Regions from separate parts of the Enterococcus diestrammenae genome, predicted to be linked through region 2. Evidence: predicted binding sites of a transcription regulator. Region 2 holds the regulator's gene; the other holds the start of a gene.

Region 1 (11,378 bases), on a different contig from region 2:
TCTGCTAAAACTTATGATTCCTTAGTGTATAACAAAAGAAGCTTATCTCCTTTTTCGGGAAGATAAGCTTCTTTTGTTAACGATTTTCACGTAATTGATCCGCAAATTCGTTGATTTTACGAATGCGGTGATTGATGCCCGATTTTGAGATTGCCCCAGAAGGAATCATCTCACCCAATTCTTTTAAACTCACCTCAGGATGCTCCATACGCAATTCGGCAATCTCTTGCAGTTTTTCTGGTAATGCTTGCAGGCCAACATGATTTTCAATAAAGCGGATATTCTCAATCTGTTTAGAGGCCGCATCGATAGTTTTATTCATATTAGCGGTTTCGCAGTTCACCAAGCGATTGACGGAATTTCGCATATCTCGCACAATTCGGACATCTTCAAACTTCAACATGGAGTTGGTCGCCCCAATCAAAGTCAGGAAATCAGCAATTTTTTCCGCCCCTTTTAGATAGGCAATGTAGCCGTTGCGCCGCTCCAAGGTACGAGCATTCAAATCATAGTAATTCAGCATATCGCAAATATCTTGGTTATGTTCTTCATATAAAGAATAAATTTCTAAATGGTAACGACTGGTCTCAGGATTATTAACCGAACCAGAGGCCATAAAGGCACCTCGCAAGTATGAGCGCATTTTTTGAGCATTTCCCATGATTTCATTGGAGACATGACTATGGAACATCATCCCATCCATGATATCCAACTCTGTCAAAACTCGCTCAGTATCTTGCTTCAGGCGTACGATATAGACATTATTTTTCTTCAGTTTCATCTTGCGGCGCACCAATAATTCACTACGAACATCGAAATGATCCTTCAATAACGTATAAATCCGACGAGCAATCGCAGCATTTTCAGTTTGTACATTCAAGACAAATTGATGATTGGTCAAGCTCAAGGAACCATTCATCCGGATCAAAGCAGCTAGCTCAGCCTTGGCATGTTCCCGATGGACTTCAAGCCCCGTCAACTCTTTTTTGACATCAGCAGCAAAAGACATCGATGACTCCTCCTTTCTTTTCAGATTCGTTCATTTACATTAGTGCACCGATTTTGCACCGTATAAAATCGTTAGTAATTCTTCCACGACTTTATCCCCATCATGGAAAACACCACCGTCTCGCAATTTCAAGAAATCGGTGGAAACCACTCGGCAATTTTGTGCCCGTAAACCTTTAAAATCATGTTTTACTTGGACCAAATACTCATCATAGACCTCAAAATCCATATAGCCTTCTGGGACTTTTTCGGTGTTAACCAAGACCGTATTGATGAAATTATCTTGCAGATGTTGATGCAAGACCTCTACGTGATTGGCATCGGTAAAGTGCTCGGTTTCCCCTTTTTGGGTCATAATATTGCAGATATAGACCGTTTCCGCTTCAGTTTTACGGATGGCTTCCCCGATTTCAGAAATCATCAAGTTCGGCAAAATACTAGTAAACAAACTCCCAGGACCTAAAACCAACATGTCCGCTTCCATAATCGCTGTAACCACTTTGCGAGCTGCTTTTGGCTCATGTCCTCCTTCTTGATTACGGACAAAGACATGATCAATCGTTTTACGATCGCAGGCGATTTTTGATTCTCCAACAGCTTCCGTCCCATCTTTAAAGACGGCATGTAAGACTAACGGTTTTTCACTGCTAGGATAAACATGTCCATCCACATGCATCATTTTGGTCAATAGTTGGACTGCATCATAGGTACTCCCTCGCATTTCTGCAATGGCCGCAATAATCAAATTTCCTAAGGCATGGTTAGCTAAAAATTTATCTTCTTTATTAAACCGGTATTGAAAAATATCCGAATACAATTTTGGCATATCCGACATCGCCACTAAGACGTTGCGCAAATCACCAGGAGGGGCCATGGCGATGGATTCTCTAATCTCACCGCTGGAACCGCCGTCATCAGCTACCGTGACAATGGCGGTGATTTCAACACTTTCATTGCGAAGACTTTTTAAGATTACTGGCAACCCAGTCCCGCCACCAATCACTACAACTTTCGGTTTGCGAATGCGATAGGTTTTCATCTTCATGAACGATTCACCGTCTCTTTCCGCTTATCTTTGTCGCGATGGGTAATGTTCACCTTGTACTCTTTGGCCAAAGCCTGACCCACTCTCTCTGTCAAAGCTACAGAACGATGCTGCCCACCTGTGCAACCAATCGCCACGGTCAGACTGCTTTTGCCTTCCTTGACGTAACCTGGCATGATGGCTTGCAACAGACCGATGAAGCGTTCGTAAAAATCTTCTGTTTCTGCAGAAGACATGACATAGTCGTACACCGGTTGATCCATCCCTGTCAAAGGTCGCAGTTCTTGGACATAGTGGGGGTTTGGCAAAAAGCGCACATCCATCACGATGTCGGCATCTATCGGCAAGCCATATTTAAAACCAAAGGAAACCATTTCGATCCGAAAACCTTGTGTTTCAGAAGTCTTGAATTGCTCATTGATCCGTTCCCGTAACTGCCGTGGTGTCAACGTAGTGGTATCAATTACCATCGTAGCCTTGGTTTTCAAATCTTCCAAGATGGCCCGCTCTTTCCGAATCCCTTCTGTAATCAGCCCGTCCATCGCCATTGGATGGGTCCGGCGAGTTTCCTTGTAGCGAGACACGAGTTCTTCATCGGAAGCATCCAAAAATAGGACTTGGGTATCAATAAAGTTCGTATTTTCAATATCGATTAACATACTTTGGATTTCTTCAAAAAAGGACCGGGATCGCAAATCCACCACTAATGCAATTTTGGTGATTTTTCCGGATTCCTTGATGAGTTCCCAAAACTTTGGAATCAAAGAAGGTGGCATATTGTCGATACAAAAAAAGCCCATATCTTCAAAGCTTTGAATAGCTACTGTCTTTCCAGCCCCACTCATACCGGTAATAATGACTAATTTTAAATTTTCTTGCATGGTTCTACCCCTTTCTTAAATAAAGGTGCTGATTTTCATCTAAAATTTACAAATCAATTTTCGTAAGTAAACGAAGGCTATCGCAAAGATTCCTTCATTAATTTTACTGTTCCTCAATGATTATAGCATTCCGGGCGTGTCCTTACTATCATTTTACTGAAATTTACGAAAATACAGCGCTGAATTAGAGCTGGCCAAGGAGCGATAGTCTATACTAGCCCACTCTTCTGTTAAACAACCCTTAAAAAACAGTGGGGCTTGCTTCCAGAGATTTCCTCTGGTGTTGCTGGACCGGTAAATGCCAAGCACGTTTAATTTTTGGCGTTTCCCGTTTCAGTTCAGCTTTTCCTTTCTACAAAGCGACGTTTCACCATTTTTGTGCCGTCGAAAAACCATATAAAATTCTCTAAAAACCTGGTAAATAGGAGTTCACATCATTTTAAACTTATAGGAGTTTAAAATAGCAAAAAAGCGAAACAGATCTGCTAAATCACCTACAGATCGGTTTCGCTTGTTTTAAAAGTTTGCTTCTCTCCCAGGGAGGATCACTGTTTCCCAGCCTTTTCCGCCTGACGATCATTTAGGGCCCGTTCAATGGTACAATCAGCTAAAATCGATTGAGCATCAATGACTTGGTAGGAGTGATCATTGGCAAATTCTTCCATCAAGGACAGCTCGGTACAGCCCAAGACAACACTTTCACAGCCACAAATCTCTACCGCCTCAAACAAAATTTCATAATACAAATCCTTATTCAAAAAATCCTGTTCTTTAATGTCGCGATAAATCAAATCATTGACCTTTTGCTGGAGTTTTGGTTTAGGAATCATGACATCAAAGCCACAAGCCCGCAATTCTTTTTCGTAAACGCCGGCTTTAACACTGCCTTCTGTTCCTAAAAAGGCAACTTTACCACCAGTTTGGCGCCGTTGCAATTCTTTAGCAGCTTCTCTGGGCATGTGTAAAATCGGAATTTTAGTTGCCTCTTGTAAAGTATCAAAAAAGTAATGCGCCGTATTACAAGTCAACACGATAAAGTTCGGTTGTAGCAAATTTTGTTTCGCAATGTCATCTAGCAAATAAGGCAGTGGACTTTCAGCCGTTTCTGGATCGATGATGGCTGCAGTACGGTCTGGCACAGTCGCATGGTTGAATAAGACATAATTTAAGTAATCTTGGTCTTTGTGGGTGACGGTGCGATGATTAAGTATCCGCACAAAGCTTTCGGTAGCCAAGGTGCCCATCCCGCCTAAAATACTGAAGAAATTTTCCACAAATCTTCCCACTTTCCACTTGCTGCTACCAAATATCGTCTAAAAAACGATTGTTTGGCACAGATATTTTTTTAATAGTGTTATCATACCACAGCAAAAGCGTAAAGCAAGGCTTCACGCTTTTGTCAGGATTTACTTTAACAAAGCTTTTACTCCTAAATCCCAGTCCTAAACCAAGACTCGTTTCAAATACTGTCCTGTATAGCTTTCAGGAATAGCAGCAATCGCCTCAGGGGTACCGGTACCAATGATAGTGCCGCCACCAGCCCCACCTTCTGGACCTAAATCAATCACCCAATCGGCTGTCTTGATAACATCCAGATTGTGTTCAATCACTAATACCGTATTGCCAGCATCCGCCAACCGTTGCAAGACTTGGAGCAGGCGGGCAATATCATCAGTATGCAAGCCCGTCGTCGGTTCATCTAAAATATAAAAACTCTTCCCATTAGAATTTTTATGCAGTTCACTAGCCAGCTTCATCCGTTGGGCTTCCCCACCAGACAAGGTCGTGGCTGGCTGACCCAACGTGACATAGCCTAGCCCAACGTCCACAATCGTTTGGAGTTTACGATGAATTTTCGGAATATGCTTAAAGAATTCAACAGCGTCAGCCACCGTCATATCCAAAATTTCTGAAATGTTTTTACCTTTGTAATGCACTTCCAAGGTTTCAGAGTTGTAGCGCTTGCCATGACACACTTCACAAGGCACGTAGACATCTGGTAAAAAGTGCATTTCGATTTTGATGATACCGTCGCCTTTACAAGCCTCACACCGGCCGCCTTTGACATTAAAGCTGAAACGTCCTTTTTTATAGCCGCGTACTTTGGCTTCATTGGTCTTGGCAAACAAATCACGAATATCATCAAAGACACTGGTATAGGTGGCTGGGTTACTCCGCGGTGTCCGGCCAATGGGACTTTGATCGATATCGATGATTTTTTCGATATTTTCGTAGCCACTTAGCTTTTTGTAACGGCCAGGTTTGTTGGAATTACGATTAATTTTTTGTGCCAAGGCTTTTTTCAAAATATCATTCACCAAGGTGGATTTCCCCGAACCAGAAACACCAGTAACAGCAATAAACTTCCCAAGTGGAAATTTCACGGTAATATTTTTGAGGTTGTTTTCACTAGCACCAGCTACCACAATCGCCTGACCATTTCCTTCACGCCGGGTTTGCGGTACAGGAATTTTCTTTTTACCAGAAAGGTACTGACCAGTAATCGAGTCAGGGTTGGCTGCCACTTCTTCGGGTTTTCCAGCCGCAACAATTTCGCCTCCCTGATCCCCAGCTCCCGGTCCGACATCAATCAGGTAGTCAGCTGCCCGCATCGTATCTTCGTCATGTTCGACAACGATTAGCGTATTGCCTAAATCCCGCATCTTTCGTAACGAATCTAATAAGCGATCATTGTCTCGCTGGTGTAAACCAATGGAAGGTTCATCCAAAATATACAAGACACCGGATAAGTTGGAGCCAATCTGGGTAGCCAAACGAATTCGTTGGGCCTCCCCACCAGACAAGGTCCCAGCTGCCCGGCTCAACGTCAGGTAATCCAAGCCAACATTTCGTAAAAAGTTCAAACGATCATTGATTTCTTTAATGATGGGTTTGGCGATGGTTGCTTCTTGTTGCGTCAATGTTAAATGACTTAAAAACGCCAAAGAGTCGCCAATCGCCCATTCGCTGATTTCCCCAATATTTTTTTCGTTTACCTGCACGGATAAGGCTTGTGGATTTAGACGAAAACCGTGACAAGCTTGGCAAGTCAGCTCTGTCATATATAAACGCATTTGATCGCGGGTGAAATCACTATTGGTTTCATGATAACGCCGTTTAATATTGGTGAGGACCCCTTCAAAAGGAACTTCGACATCCCGGACGCCGCCAAAATCATTTTGATAATGGAAGTGGAAAACCTCACCGTTTGATCCTCGGAGAATGATTTCTTGTTGGGCTTCCGGCAGTTTTTCAAAAGGCGTATCCATATCGATACCAAACTTCTCACAAGCTTGTCGCAACAACTCTGGATAATACTGAGAACTGATGGGATTCCATGGTGCAATCGCCCCTTCACGAAGGGTCTTGGTAGGATCAGGAATCACCAAATCCACGTCCACTTCTAATTTAATCCCTAAACCATCACATTCTGGACAAGCGCCAAAGGGAGCATTAAAGGAGAAGAGCCGGGGTTCCAATTCGCCAACAGTAAAGCCACAGTAAGGGCAGGAATAATGCTCAGAAAAAAGCATCTCCTTTTCCCCGATGACATCTACAACTGCATACCCTTTTGCTAGGCGCAGTGCCGTTTCAAAAGAATCAAATAACCGAGAGCGAATCCCCTCTTTGACCACGATCCGGTCGATGACAATCGCGATTTCATGTTTGCGATTTTTTTCAAGTTCCGGAACTTCACTAATTTCATAAATCTCACCGTCTACCCGAACCCGGACATAACCTTCTCGTTGAATCATTTCAAAAACTTTTTTGTGTTGACCTTTTTTCTGATAAACCACTGGGGCTAAGATTTGGATTTTGGTACGTTCAGGCAATGCCATTACTTCATCCACCATCTGTTCCACCGATTGGCTCGTGATTTCGATATGATCATTAGGACAGATGGGATGACCCACCCGAGCATAGAGCAAGCGCAGATAATCATTGATTTCTGTCACCGTCCCGACCGTAGAACGGGGATTTTTGCTGGTCGTTTTTTGATCGATGGAAATCGCTGGACTTAAACCATCGATGGCATCCACATCCGGCTTATCCATCTGGCCAAGAAATTGTCGAGCATAGGCAGATAAGCTTTCCACGTAGCGCCGTTGTCCTTCTGCATAGAGGGTATCAAACGCCAGCGAGCTTTTGCCTGAACCGGATAGACCAGTCACCACCACCAGCTGATCACGAGGAATCGTCACATCAATATTTTTCAAATTATGGGCCCGTGCCCCATGAATTACAATTTTATCGTTTGCCATCTTCGGCCTCCTAAATCACTTTTGCTAGCTTCACTTCAAGCTTAACTGCCGGCTTTTAGTTCCAAAATCGTATCCCGTAATGTTGCGGCGGTTTCGAAGTCCAAGGCTTTAGCGGCATCTTTCATTTCTTTTTCCAGTTTCAAAATCAGCGTTTCCCGATCTTCACTGGACATATCTTCATAATCCGCCAATGTTTGATAAGTATCGCCATCTTCAGCTACCTTAGTGATGGCTATCAAATCACGAATCTCTTTAATAATCGTCTTCGGTACAATGCCGTGTTCTTGATTGTATGCCTCTTGGATACTACGACGTCGGGCCGTTTCTTCGATGGCTTGTTTCATGGAATCCGTTTCTTTATCGGCATACATGATTACCTTACCTTCTGCATTACGAGCCGCTCGGCCAATGGTTTGCACCAACGAACGAGTACTTCGCAAAAAACCTTCCTTATCAGCATCCAATATCGCCACCAAAGATACTTCTGGCACATCCAACCCTTCCCGAAGTAAGTTAATACCGACTAAGACGTCAAACTCACCGAGGCGGAGATTGCGAATGATTTCTGTTCGTTCCAAAGTTTTGATATCACTGTGAAGATACTTGACTTTAATACCTAGTTCTTTCATATAATCCGTCAAGTCCTCTGCCATCTTCTTGGTCAAAGTAGTGACGAAGACCCGTTCATCTTTTTCTGCTCGCTCATTTATTTCTCCAACCAAATCATCAATCTGCCCCATGATTGGTCGCACTTCAATCACCGGATCCAACAAACCGGTTGGTCGAATAATTTGTTGCACCACCGTATCTGTCTGTTCGGCTTCATAAGGTCCCGGAGTCGCCGAGACATAGACAATCTGGTTGACATGTTGTTCAAACTCTTCCAAGCGCAACGGCCGGTTATCCAACGCAGAAGGCAAGCGGAACCCGTAATCCACCAACATCTGCTTTCGAGAGCGATCTCCGTTGTACATCCCGCGGATTTGGGGCATGGTGACATGGGATTCATCGATGACAATCAAAAAATCCTCTGGGAAGAAATCCAGCAAAGTATATGGGGGTTCTCCTTCTTTACGGCCATCCATATGGCGGGAGTAGTTTTCGATCCCCGAAGTATAACCCATCTCCCGTAACATCTCGATATCGTAATTGGTGCGTTGTTCCAAGCGCTGGGCTTCCAATAGTTTATTGTCGTCTCGTAAGACTTTTAAACGCATCGTCAACTCAGCTTGAATATTTGCAATCGCCTGTTCCAAATGATTTTCATCAGTGACAAAGTGAGTCGCCGGAAAGATCGATACATGCTCTGTCTCTGCTAATATTTCACCAGTCAAAGCATCGACTTCACGAATCCGGTCAATTTCATCACCAAAAAATTCCACCCGCAAGGCTCGTTCGTCCCGAGAGGCAGGAAAAATTTCCACGACATCCCCTCGAACTCGAAAACGCCCCCGCTGAAAATCGATGTCATTGCGTTCAAATTGGATATCAATCAGTTGCCGTAACAATTGATCACGACTGACTTCCATCCCTACTCGCAATGAAACCACTTGTTTTTGGTATTCCATCGGCGAACCCAAACCGAAGATACAAGAAACCGAAGCCACAACAATAACATCATTGCGTTCCAATAAGGCACTCGTTGCTGAATGGCGCAACTTGTCGATTTCGTCGTTGATACTCGAATCTTTCTCGATGTATGTGTCTGAAGACGGTACATAGGCTTCTGGTTGGTAATAATCATAATAACTCACAAAGTATTCCACAGCATTTTCCGGGAAAAACTCTTTAAACTCTCCGTATAGTTGCCCAGCTAAGGTTTTATTATGGGCAATGATCAAGGTCGGTTTGTTGACTTCTTTAATTAGGTTGGAAATGGTATAAGTTTTCCCAGTCCCAGTAGCACCTAAGAGAATCTGGGCTTTTTTACCACCAACCACGCCCTCCACCAATTGGGCAATGGCTTCCGGTTGGTCACCGGCGGGCTGGTATTTGGATACCAGATTAAACTGGCGGGTCGTATCTCGTTCAAACATCACAACACACCCCTTTTTCTATGATTATACTCAGTGTAATCGCTTCGCAGCTAAAAGCAAAACAGGAGACACTTCAACTGTCTTATTGTATCACACCGAACATATTTTCGCTATTTTTAAGTAAGGCCTCTCTGGAAATTTAACAGATACTTTGGAAGTTTACTCCAACCTGTATATGTAAGATAACCTAACATCTAACGTTATCTTCTCAGCAGAAATTACAGAAATTCACAGGATTGTCTTGTTTGGTTTTCCTAAGAACTTTATAATTATCCCTAGAGAATATTTTTTCTTATGGGAAAAACAGTGGCTAAATCAACTTTTTTCTCAAAGAACATTCAAAAATAATGGAGGTTTGAAATATGACACAACACAAACGACTGCTAACAAGAGTTGTCATCTTGTTAGGATTTCTAACATTTCTTTGGGGCAGCCCTCAAGTTTTTGCAGCTGAAACGTACCAAATCGGCACTGACTTGACCTTTCCCCCTTTCGAATTTCAAAACGAGGACAACGAATACATAGGGATTGATATCGATATCCTTCACGCCATTGCCAAAGACCAAGGCTTTGAAGTCGAACTACGACCTCTGGGCTTTGATAGCTCGATTCAAGGCGTTCAGTCCGGCCAATTAGATGGTATGATCGCCGGCATGAGTATCACTGAAGAACGCAAGGCTAATTTTGACTTCAGCGAGCCTTACTTCGATAGCGGGATTCAGATGGCGGTAGCAAAAGATGACACTGAAATCACTAGCTACGAAGAGTTGGCAGGCAAGACCGTCGCTGCCAAAGTCGGAACAGAAAGTGCCACCTTCTTACAAGATAACCAAGAAAAATATGGCTACTCCATCAAAACCTATGATGCGGCTGATGCCTTGTACAATGCCCTTACCAGCAACAAGGTCCAAGCGATTTTCGATGATTTTCCCGTTTTAGGCTACGCTATCAACAACGGCCAACCACTAAAACTAATTGGCGAACCAGAAAAAGGGAACTCCTATGGTTTCGCTGTGAAAAAAGGAACCAATCAAAAACTCTTAGAAGCTTTCAATGCCGGTTTAGCCAAACTCAAAGATAGCGGCAAATACCAAGAAATCATCGATACCTATATCACCACGGCCGCCCCTACCGCATCTAGTGAAAACACCTTTATCGGCTTATTGAAAAACAACTGGCCAATCCTTTTGAAAGGTCTCGGAAAAACGATTGGCTTGGCGGTTCTTTCCTTTGCCTTGGCAACAATTGTCGGTATCATCTTCGGCCTCTTCAGCGTATCCCCAATCAAGGCTCTCAGAGTGATCACCGGCGCTTACGTGGATATCATCCGCGGAATCCCAATGATGGTCTTAGCCTTCTTCATTTTCTTCGGCTTCCCCTTTAATATCCCTGATTTTACCGCCGGCGTAATCACCCTCACCTTAAATGCCAGCGCCTATATCGCCGAGCTAGTCCGTGGTGGGATCAACGCGGTACCAAAAGGTCAGATGGAGGCTTCCCGTAGTTTGGGCCTTTCCCACAGTCGCACCATGCAAAAAATCATTTTGCCACAAGCCGTAAAAATCATGATTCCTTCCTTTGTCAATCAATTTGTCATCACCTTGAAAGACACGACAATCATCTCCGTCATCGGGGTTGCTGAATTGCTTCAAACAGGCCGGATCATCGTGGCACGAACGTCTCAAAGTACCTATACCTACCTGATCATCGCTCTGATTTACTTGATCGTCATTACAACATTAACCCGTATCGCACGGAAACTCGAAAAGAAGGTGGCATAACAGATGGCTGAAAAAATCCAAGTAAACAATCTCGTCAAACGTTACGGAGACAACACCGTGCTTAACGATATTTCGGTCACCATCCAAGAAGGCGAAGTGGTGTGCATCATCGGTCCTTCTGGTTCTGGTAAAAGTACCTTTCTGCGGTGTCTAAACCGTTTAGAAGAACTAACTAGTGGTCACATCATTGTCGATGGCTCCGATTTAATGAGCAAGTCGACGGACATCAATAAAACACGCCAGCACATCGGCATGGTTTTCCAACATTTCAATCTTTTCCCTCATTTGACGGTAGCGGAAAACATCACCTTGGCCCCCGTTGACTTAGGCAAACTCTCCAAAGCTGAGGCCCAAGCAAAAGCCGC
Region 2 (11,378 bases):
TAAAGACTTTTAAAAGTTTTTACGACATTTTCGACTGTGAAGCCAAACTCTGCTAAAACTTTGTCTCCAGGAGCGGAGGCACCAAAGTGATCAATCGCGATGATTTTTCCAGCATCGCCTACATATTTTTCCCAACCAAAGGAGGCACCAGCTTCGATAGCTACCCGCTTGGTTACAGCTTTAGGCAAGACAGATTCGATATATTCTGGCGATTGCGCTTGGAATAAGTCGAAGCTTGGAATAGAAACCACGGCTACATCGATTCCCTCTTCAGCCAACGCTTGTTGTGCTTGGTAAGCTAGACCGACTTCAGAACCCGTCGCAATTAGAATCCCTGCGGCCGTCTCTTTTGCTGGAGACAAGACATACCCACCTTTAGCCACATTTTCATCCGCATCGGTTGCCGTATTCGGTAAGACTGGCAAGTTTTGACGACTTAAGACCAAGACAGTTGGTGTCTTCTGAGAGTTCATAGCTACTTTCCAAGCGGCACGGGTTTCATTTCCATCAGCTGGACGGATCACGTGCACATTTGGCATACAACGAAGGCTCGCCAATTGCTCGATTGGTTCGTGGGTTGGTCCATCTTCACCGACAGCCACAGAATCATGAGTCAAAACGTAAGTCACAGGGATATTTTGGATAGCTGATAGACGGACAGCTGGACGCAAATAGTCAGTAAACACGAAGAAAGTTCCGCCATAAACATGAGTTCCACCATGAAGTTGGATACCGTTCATCGCTGCTGCCATGGCGAATTCTCGCACACCAAACCAAATATTACGACCATCGTAATTTCCTGGTTCAAAGGCTTTCTCGTCGGCTACCATCGTATTGTTAGAAGAAGATAAATCTGCCGAACCACCCCAGAAACTTGGAACCGCCTTGGAAATTGCTTGAATCATTTCCTTGCTAGAAACCCGACTAGCCTGACTTGAACCTTCTTCATAAACTGGTAAAGCTTCATCCCAGTTTTCAGGCAACTTGTTAGCAAATGCGTCTTTTAACTCGTTAGCCAGCTCTGGGTATTCTTTGCTATAATGAGCAAACATATCTTCCCAAGCTGCTTCTTCTTTTGAACCACGATCAATAATGGCTTCTTTAAAACGAGCAGCCGCTTCTTCTGGAACTGTAAACTCTGGGTAATCCCAGCCATATGCTTTTTTCGCAATTTCCAAACCTTCTGCGCCTAGTGGAGCCCCATGAACCTTATTGGTACCTTCATTTGGTGCACCAAACCCGATGATGGTCTTCACTTCAATCAAGCTTGGTTTGTCGGTTTCAGCTTTAGCTTCCTCGATAGCTTTGGAGATAGCTTCTAAGTCGTTACCATCTTCTACCAAAATATGTTGCCATCCGTATGCTTCAAAACGTTGACCAACATTTTCTGTAAAGGACATGGAAGTCGGACCATCTAAAGAAATATCATTTGAATCATACAACACGACTAATTTATTTAATTTCATATGACCGGCCATGGAACACGCTTCTTGAGAAACACCTTCCATTAAGTCGCCATCACCACACAAAGCAAACGTGTAGTGATCCATCACTGGAAACTCAGGACGATTGTATTTTGCTGCCAAATGAGCTTCAGACATTGCCATCCCTACAGCCATAGCAATCCCTTGTCCTAAAGGTCCTGTTGTTGCTTCAACGCCATCGGTATGATCTACTTCTGGGTGTCCAGGGGTTTTACTGCCCCATTGGCGGAAGCCTTTCAAATCATCGATGGTTACTTGATAGCCAGCACAATGTAACAAACTGTACAGCAAAGCAGAACCATGGCCTGCTGATAACACAAAACGATCCCGATCGACCCAATTACGAGAAGTTAGCGGGTTGATTTTCAAATGACGTGTCCACAATGCGTAAGCCATTGGTGCTGCCCCCATTGGTAAGCCAGGGTGGCCTGAATTGGCTTTTTGAATTGCTTCAATACTTAGTGTACGCAGGGTATTGACCCCCAGCTGGTCGACTTTATCAAACAATACGAAATCCTCCTGTATCTTTATTTAGGTATATTATACCTTTATTTTTTTGTTTTGCAAAGAAGGAATCTAAGCCTTCTTAAAAAGCTATTTGCGATCATGGAGACCTTTTTCTTTTTGAATTTGCTTGAGCTTCTCCGGTGTCACATCGTTGCCTTCAGGATCTACTACTTTCATACCTTCAATATGGTGGCGCATCCCTGAGCGGAAAGCTTCTAAGTACTCCTGTCGTAGAAGAATCTGTTCTTTTTCTTCAGCAGCGGTTAACGTGCCACTCTTTTTTTTGCGACCCAATTCGTTGATTCGTGCCATTTTTTCTGCTGACAGCATTGGCTTGCCTCCTTACCATTGTGAAATGGATTCAATACGATTCCAAATGAAACGAAGGATTGTTAATCGCCTCGATTCCCCGTTTCACCTCCTCTATCATAAACTAAAGCCGGCAAAAATTACAGTACAAATTCACCAATCAAATGGCTAAGAAACCTTCTCCCCTCATTAAAGTTGCCAAATTTTTGCCAAGGGAACAACTAGCGAACAAATTTCGCCAACAAGCGAACATTTGTTTGATTTCGCTTTTTACGTATGGTACACTTAGCATAGTAAAGAAAGTAGGTGTAATCATGGCGAAACGAACAGACTCCCGCCAAGAGGAGATCTTGCGCTTCATACATGAACGAGTCACAGAAAAAGGCTATCCCCCAACCGTACGAGAAATCGGTGAAGCTGTCCACCTGTCTTCCACTTCTACCGTCCATGGGCACCTTTCCCGACTCGAAAAAAAAGGACTACTCCAACGAGATCCAACTAAACCCCGAGCGATTGAATTAACGCAAGCCGGGTTGGACTTAATTGGCATCAAATCTGAAAATATGCCTGTGCTAGGTGTGGTCACTGCTGGTGAGCCAATCCTCGCCGTGGAAGAAGCTTCTGACTTTTTCCCCATTCCACCAAATTTGAGTAACGATATTGGTAGTCTGTTTATGTTGACTATTCGTGGTGAAAGCATGATCAATATCGGTATTTTAGATGGTGACCAAGTCATCGTACGACAACAACGGGATGCCCAAAATGGGGATGTCGTCATTGCCATGACCGATGAAAATGAAGCTACTTGCAAACGATTTTTCCGTGAATCTGACCATGTCCGTTTGCAACCTGAAAATGATTTTATGGATCCCATCATTTTGCCAAACGTGACGATTTTAGGCCAAGTAGTTGGTCTTTACCGCAGCCACGTTGGTTGATTTCTAGGAGATCTTCAACTTTTTGCTTGAAGATTTCTTTTTTTGCTTTACAAACCGAACAAACATTCGTATAATAACTATACAAACATTTGTTCGTATAACTTAGATGAGGTGAAGAAAATGAATGGAATTCGAAATGTTGCTTTAGTGGGATTAGGATTAGTCATTAGCTATGTGGTGGTCACATATGGAGTCGAGCTGGCAGCCATGATTTTTGTTCCCCTCTTCTTCTTATGGTTTACCTTGTGGGATGATAAACAGATTCGCCAAGCCCAACGCCGTCAGAGCCGCCAATCTGTCAGCTATCCTAGTCACAAGTAAATTGATAAATAGAAACAGGAACAAATAGGAGCTGTTGCCAGTTAAAGGCAAGAGCTCCTATTCGTTTGGCTATTATCAGATGAACTTGGTAAAATCGGAAAACAAAATGAGCACATTTCCGGAGATTTTCTCGGATAGTGGCAAACTTTGTTTTAGTGAAATGTATGTGCTTTTGTATTTAAGACTAGCAGGCTCTTCTTTAAAGTTCATGAAGTCATGTCCAGCACACAACAACATGACAGAAAAAGCGTGTTTTTAAGTTTTAATCTATTCGTTTTCAAAGCAATAAAAAAGGTACTGCAACCAAAATTGTCAGTACCTTTTATCATTAGTAATCCATCAAGGTTAAGATTTCGTAATTGGCAATTTTATCACGGCCATGCAAGTCTTTTAGCTCGATTAAGAAGGCACAACCGACAACGATACCCCCCAGTTTTTCAACTAGATCAATGGTCGCTTTGACGGTACCACCAGTAGCCAATAAATCATCACAAACCAAGACTCGTTGTCCCGGTTTGATGGCATCGGCATGTAAGGTCAAGGTATCTGTGCCATATTCCAACTCATAGGATACTGAGATGGTTTCTCGTGGCAACTTCCCTGGTTTGCGGACTGGCGCAAAACCGACTCCCAATTCATACGCCACAGGACAGCCCACGATAAAACCTCGTGCTTCCGGCCCCACTACCATATCAATACTTTTTTCTGCTGCATAATCCACGATTTGCTTTGTAGCTTCCCGGTAGGCCTCACCATTGGCCATGAGCGGGGAAATGTCGCGGAAGACAATCCCTTTTTGTGGGTAATCAGCAATGCTTGCGACATAATCTCTTAAATCCATCTTGTTTCCTCCTATGATGTGTGAAAAACAGTCTTCGCTATAAGTTACTGTGTTTGAAAGTCATCTGATGAATCCCTTTCTATAATCAAAGGAATCCTCCCTATCAGCAAACCTAGTTCGTCAACCAAGCCTTTAATGTGCCAAGATCTGACAACAATAAAAATTCTTCACTTTTTATCTTTTTCAAGCGAGATGCATATAATTTGCTGGATTCCAATGCTTTTTTCTCAGCAGTGGGCTCTCGTTGCAAAACACCATCGCTTATTGTAACAAATTTCAGATCAAAAAACACCTGAATCATGAAAATCAATAATTTTGGTGGTAAATGTAAATATCCCGCGATTTCTGGTAATTTGTTGCGAATATCTAAGCGGGGTTGTGCCGCAATTAGTTTAAAAAGACGAGCGTATTGCTCCCGAGTCCCAATCCCATCTAAATACGCATCATCATGCGCTTCTAAGACGAACATCACCCGATTGATTTGTGCTTGCTGCAGGACCTCTTTAATCAAGGTAGGATCTTCTGGACAATCGAGAAAGGCAATTTCCTGATAATTATCCGCAGTCAAGGTTTGCTGCAACTGTTCCGCTCCACGATAGCGATAAATACTTTCGCCAAACTGACTATCTAACGACCGACTCAAACGATTGAAGGCCAACAACAAGGTTGCCTTTGTAGGATTAAAGAGCCGGACATTTTTTTTGCCTCGGAAATCAAATAACTGTAGGCCGGTGACTTGGAAATCCACTAGCTGCATCTGCGGTTTTTTGACCCCGTTCCATTCATTGATGGCAAATTCCCCTACCAGGGTGAAGGCTTCACCCTTAAATTCCTCTATTTCAGAGCCAAAGTCAAAGCCTATGACATCCAAAGCATCTGCTGATGAATCATCGACTACCGCCATCTTCAAGTGTTGCTGATTGGCGCCTATTTGTCGTAAAACAGTCGTTCCTGTCGCTTTCAAAGCAAAGCGAGGCAAGGGATTATCCGTTCCAAATGGCGCTAACACAGCGAGGCTTTCAATAAACGGTAAGGTAATATCAGTGACTTTTACCTCACCATCAATAAGCAATTCCTCACCAGTCGTCAAATCTAGCTTCTGCTCATCGAGATAGTCAACCATGCGCTGTTTTAACTCAGCCAAATTTTCTTGAGGCAAACTCAACCCAACCGCCGCATGGTGTCCACCAAAACTTGTAAATAAATCCCGCATGCCATCTAACATCTGGTAAAGATTCAAGGCTTCAATACTACGACCAGAGCCTTTACAAATTCCATCTTCTTTAATCGTCAAAACAATGGCTGGCTTTCCGGTACTCCGAAGAATTCGTCCCGCTACAATCCCCAATACCCCCTCATGCCAATTGTGACCAGCGACTAGGTGGATTGGACTATTGGGATCCAGCATCCCCATAACTTCCTCAGTGATGGCTGCAACTAAAGCTTTGCGCTCTTCGTTGATCGTATTTAAACTACCGGCCAACTGGCGAGCTTCCTCTTCATCAAAAGTAGTCAGTAAAGTCACGGCCGGATTGGGATCTCCTAATCGACCAACGGCATTTAGACGAGGGCTGATTGCAAAACCGATCATCGTTTCATCGACATCGGTAATTTTACTTTGGGCTGCTCGAAACAGCTCTTGTAGACCGATGCGCTCCGTCTGTTTGATCATTTGAAGACCAATCGATACCATGACGCGATTTTCATCGGTCAAAGAAACCATGTCTGCAATCGTTCCAATAGCTGCTAAATCCATAAACTCTAGTGGCACCTCATCTAGTAAGGCACAAGCAACTTTGAACGCAACCCCGACGCCTGCCAAATCTCCAAACGGATACTGCCCTTTTGGATGGCGAGGATGAATAATGCCATACGCATTTGGTAATTCTGCTGGCAACTCGTGGTGGTCTGTGACGATGACATCCACCCCTTGGCTATTGGCAAAATCGATTGCTGCATGTCCGGAAACACCATTGTCTACCGTGACAATCAGCTGGATTCCACTTTCAATCTGTTGGTGATAGACATCCAGATTAGGGCCATAGCCATCAGTGAAGCGATTCGGTAAGTAAACGGTAACGTCAGCCCCCATCAATTCTAGCGCTTCTTTCATCACCGTCGAACTGGTAATACCGTCCGCATCGTAATCACCATAGACTAAAATCCGTTCCCCGTCTGCAATCGCTTGTTGGAGACGAACCACGACTTTATCCATATCGTAAAATAAAAAAGGATCATAAAGATCAGTTAATTGTGGATTCAAAAAAAGTTCTAGCGCTTCCGGTTCCCGAATATTTCGCTGCCATAAAAGCTTAGCAATCGCTTCAGATAAGCCACGTTCCTGGATTAACTTACGAAACTCGTCAGTCAAGACGGGGCTCTCCGGAAACTTCCATTGATTTTTTGCCTGATGCACGAAAATCACTCCCAACTGTATGATTATAGCAAAGGCAAGAAAATCTGAAAAGAAACAAAGTGGAAAATCTTTGTTTGCTAGGTAAATTTAAGTAAAAACACAGGTTCACCAACTTTTACTAGAACTTTTTGTCTAGAAGACGCAAGCAATAGTAGCTGATGAACCTGTGTTTAAGCCAGTTAGCCAAAAATGCCGGATTATTTTTTATTGAAGAGACCACCCGCTAAGAAATCACCAATCTGAGGGAACAAGGTGTAAAAACGAGCAGCGACTTCCAGATAACCAGGAGCGTTGATTTCCCGCTTCGGCCATTCCATACTACGAACGATTCGTTCTGCTAGTTTCACCGGATCAAGCACATGATTTCCCATGGCATCTAAATAATTGCCAGATGGATCCGCCTTGTCGAAAAATTCCGTAGCCACCGGTCCAGGATTGACGGTCGTCACCTGGATACCAGCCGGTTTTAATTCCAAACGTAAGGCATTGGAAAACCCTAAAACCGCAAATTTGGTTGCCGAGTAAATAGTTGATTTCGGAGTTGCCATCTTCCCAGCCATCGAAGCAACATTGATAATCTGTCCAGAACGTTTTTGTGCCAACATATCGATGACGATCCGCTGGGTAAGCACCATCATCCCTAATAAGTTCACTTCAAACATTTTATAAACATCCGTCATCTGAAAGTCAACGAAATTTTCGAAAATACCAAATCCAGCATTGTTCACTAAAATATCGACTGGCCCGACCTCAGTGGCAACTTTATCTAAGAGGCTAGCAACACTAGTGGGATCAGCAATATCCAGTTGAAAAGCAAACGCTGGTTTCCCACTGAGCTGTGCGCAAGTTTCTTTTACTTGCCCAATGAGGTTGATGCGCCGGGCACAGGTGACGACGATGGCCCCTTTTTTGGCAGCAGCATAGCAAATCTGCTCCCCTAGGCCGGCTGAACCACCTGTCACCAATACGACTTTATTCGTCAAATCCATTGCTCTCACTCTTTTCCTGCATTTTTTTGCTAAAATCAGCATCATCAGCTGAAAGGAACGTCAATAATGTCAAAATCTTTCACAATACGCGTATTCGCAAACACTTCTTGGGCTTCTTTTTCTAACTGCAATACATCTTTGGCTAAATAGCGAGCGGAAATATGGGTTAACAACAGTTGGTTGACCCCCGCTTCTTTGGCCACGGCAGCTGCTTGTTGTGTCGTGGAATGAAAATAGGCTTTTGCCATCTTGGTTTCATCTTTATTGAAGGTGCTTTCGTGAACCAACACATCGGCGTTTGCAGCCAGCCGCACCGAAGCTGGTGTATAACGAGTATCACCTAAAATCGTAACGACCCGTCCTTTGCGTTTTTCCCCAACGAAATCTCGCCCCTGAATCACCCGTCCGTCAGACAAAGTAACCGCCAATCCTTGTTTTAGCTTGCCATAAAGCGGGCCAGGCTTGATTCCTAGAGCTTGTAGTTTCGCTACTTGCAACTCTCCTTCATGATCGGCTTCAACAACCCGATAGCCGAAACTGTCGACACCATGATCCAATTTTTCACAATAGACGCTAGCTTGTTGATCCTCAAAAACCAGCCCATCAGACACTTCATGGTAGTGAATAGTATAAGACAAGCGGGTTTGGGAAATCCGTAAAGCCGTCTGGACAAACTCCCGCACACCTTTCGGACCATAAATCGCTAATGGTTCGGTTCCTCCTTGAAAGGAACGACTGGATAATAGTCCCGGTAGACCAAAAAGATGATCGCCGTGTAAATGGGTAATAAAAATTTTCTCAATTTTACGGGGACGAATATTGGTACGCAAAATCTGCATTTGCGTACCTTCCCCACAATCAAATAGCCAAATGCCATTACGCTCGTCTAATAGTTTTAAAGCAATACTGGTGACGTTGCGATGCTTCGCGGGCACCCCAGCACCAGTTCCTAAAAATTCGATTTCCATATCTATTGTTACTCCTGACTTTCTGTGCTAAAGAGGGTTAGTCCCTGATTTCCATCACTTTCCCTGATATTTCAATGCGTGTCACGAGAAAATACTTAGAAATAAGGACACACCATTTTTCCAGTATAGCATTATTAAAGGGGAAATGTCAGGCTTTTCCATTATCTGTTGAGTTTTGCGAGTCAGTCTCTTCATCCGTGGCGTGCTGATCTTGCCACGCTTCTTGAGCTTTGCTTTTGGTATCTTCTTCCACTTGTTTCGCCTTGGCAATCTCAGCCTCTACCTCGTCATAATCAAAGCGGGAAATACCTCCCCGCAATTGATTGATGATGATTTCATTGATTGGACGATTGTCCTCTTCTTCAGCAATCAAAATCAACCCTGTTTGGCCAGCACGAATATCACTGACCAGAAATTCAAAAATATTGCGGGCATTTTTGATTTCTTTCGCGTCTTGGGTCGCCCCAATCATACTGCCGCCAACCCAACCTAATAACATCGTTAAAGGCCCCATTAAAATCCCTACCAACATGCCGATTAGACCACCAGTTGAGGTTTTATTGCTGCCGGTGAAATCGATGAAATCTTCCACTTTAAATTTGTGTTGACCATCATCAGAATGGGTCACCACAGCCATTTGTTCCCCTCGTAGCTTTCCTTGAGCAACTAGTTGTTTCAACTGAGAAAATCCTTGATACGCTTGTGATTCCACTTCAAAATTCATGACGATTACTCGTTTTGTCATCCTGCATTCCTCCTGTTTTAAAAACTAACTTGCTAAAATCTTCCTGTTACTAGCATTTTAGCAAGTTTTGGATCAGATTAAAAAGATTCCTACTCTGTAAATAAGAAAAGTTAGCAAAAAACAGGCTGGTCCAGGGACTAAAGGTTTTCTTGAATAATTGCTTGAACCTGATTTGCCCTTGCCTACTTGTCTTTCGCTACTTTTCATCTCTAAATTTCAACGGATCGTGAACCAGTAGCCCTCAAAAAAAGAACCTCCTACGATCAAAGTAGGAAGTTCAATTTGAAAGTTACTAACAATTACTCAACAAACTCAAATTCAAATTTACCGATTCGGACGATATCACCGTCTTTGGCACCGCGAGCTCGCAACGCTTCATCCACGCCCATGCCTCGTAATTGACGAGCAAATCGCATCACCGTTTCATCATGATCGAAATTGGTCATTTGGAAGAGTTTTTCAATCTTCGGTCCGCTTAAGACCCAAGTCGCATCTGGTTCCCGGTCAATCGTAAATTCTGGTTCATCAGAAGTAAAGCCATAGAAAACAGCCTCTTCTTCTTTCGGTTCATCTTCATACAGCGGAAATTCTGGTGTCGTTTCCAGTAGATCAGCAGTCGCATTTAGGAGACTGTCCAAGCCTTTCCGAGTAACTGCAGAAATGCCAAAAATCGGAATATCCTCTGCAAATTCATCGGTTTTCTCTTTGGCTAGCTCGGCTTTAAAACGAGCAAGGTTTTCCTCAGCATCGGGCATATCCATCTTGTTGGCAACAATAATCTGTGGCCGTTCCAACAAACGCAAATTGTGTTCCCCTAGTTCTTTGTTGATGGCAAGATAATCCTCATAAGGATCCCGACCTTCCATCCCACTCATATCGATGACATGCAAAATGACACGGGTTCGTTCAATATGACGCAAAAACTGTGTACCTAATCCGACACCTTGAGAGGCACCTTCAATCAAGCCAGGTAAGTCAGCCACAACAAAACTGCGGTGATCGGTGGTTGTTACCATTCCTAGGTTGGGCACTAGAGTCGTAAAGTGGTAGGCTCCAATCTTAGGTCGGGCGGCAGAAATCACTGAAAGTAAGGTGGATTTCCCTACTGAAGGAAAGCCAACTAAACCGACATCTGCCAACACCTTCAACTCTAATTCAATGCGCCGTTCTTGTCCTGGTTCGCCATTTTCAGCAATTTCTGGTGCTGGGTTCCGCGGAGAAGCAAAGCGAATATTGCCGCGACCGCCACGACCGCCTTTTGCTACGACTAAGGTCTGGCCATTTTCGACCAAATCTCCTAGCAAAACGCCCGTTTCAGCATCCCGTACAGTCGTCCCAGGTGGCACTTTAACAAACGTATCCTCTGAACCCCGGCCATGCATGCCTTTACTCATCCCATTTTCGCCAGCTTGCGCACGAAAATGTCGATTGTAGCGGAAATCCATCAAGGTCCGTAACCCTTCTTCAACCATTAAAACAACATCGCCACCGCGACCACCGTCACCACCGGCAGGACCGCCGTCTGGTACATATTTTTCCCGTCGGAAGGCTACCATGCCATCGCCGCCTTTTCCGGCTTTGACATCAATGGTTACCTGATCTAAAAACATGGACATCATTTGTCCTCCATTTCTTTTCACAAAACTATAGCAAAACGTCTTTCTTATTGTAACGGTGAAAATAAGGTTTGTCCATTCCCAAGAAGGGGGTTAACACTTAAAAAAAGATTATTTTCACTTCATTTTCATGTTATTTTTGATTTTTTAGGGCACGCCAAGCCAGCAAGACCCTTTTCACAGAGGCTTGTTATCCTGCTCAGCTGACAATTGCCTTTGCAGTTTTTCTTCATCGGTTAGTTCC

What was found. The regulator LexA, encoded in region 2, represses DNA repair genes until DNA is damaged. The targets are predictions, from matches to a motif close to CNAACANNTGTTNG.
Region 1: uvrB (excinuclease ABC subunit UvrB) is a predicted target of LexA. The motif match lies at 9,329-9,342, and genes of this name have one in related genera.

Annotation. Positions count from the first base shown of each region.
Region 1 is NZ_JBMRGR010000005.1:90,078-101,455, reverse strand. Features, by position in the region: gene whiA (DNA-binding protein WhiA) at 77-1,009, opposite strand; gene ACO03U_RS05345 (gluconeogenesis factor YvcK family protein) at 1,049-2,053, opposite strand; gene rapZ (RNase adapter RapZ) at 2,050-2,934, opposite strand; gene ACO03U_RS05335 (amino acid racemase) at 3,480-4,208, opposite strand; gene uvrA (excinuclease ABC subunit UvrA) at 4,377-7,196, opposite strand; gene uvrB (excinuclease ABC subunit UvrB) at 7,238-9,232, opposite strand; gene ACO03U_RS05320 (amino acid ABC transporter substrate-binding protein/permease) at 9,595-11,013, shown strand; gene ACO03U_RS05315 (amino acid ABC transporter ATP-binding protein) at 11,017-11,378, shown strand, end outside.
Region 2 is NZ_JBMRGR010000010.1:992-12,369, reverse strand. Features, by position in the region: gene tkt (transketolase) at 1-1,991, opposite strand, end outside; gene ACO03U_RS08190 (DUF896 family protein) at 2,079-2,321, opposite strand; gene lexA (transcriptional repressor LexA) at 2,615-3,238, shown strand; gene ACO03U_RS08180 (hypothetical protein) at 3,359-3,559, shown strand; gene ACO03U_RS08175 (adenine phosphoribosyltransferase) at 3,888-4,400, opposite strand; gene recJ (single-stranded-DNA-specific exonuclease RecJ) at 4,513-6,816, opposite strand; gene ACO03U_RS08165 (SDR family NAD(P)-dependent oxidoreductase) at 7,014-7,805, opposite strand; gene rnz (ribonuclease Z) at 7,850-8,773, opposite strand; gene ACO03U_RS08155 (DUF1269 domain-containing protein) at 8,922-9,518, opposite strand; gene obgE (GTPase ObgE) at 9,818-11,134, opposite strand; gene ACO03U_RS08145 (GNAT family N-acetyltransferase) at 11,312-11,378, opposite strand, start outside.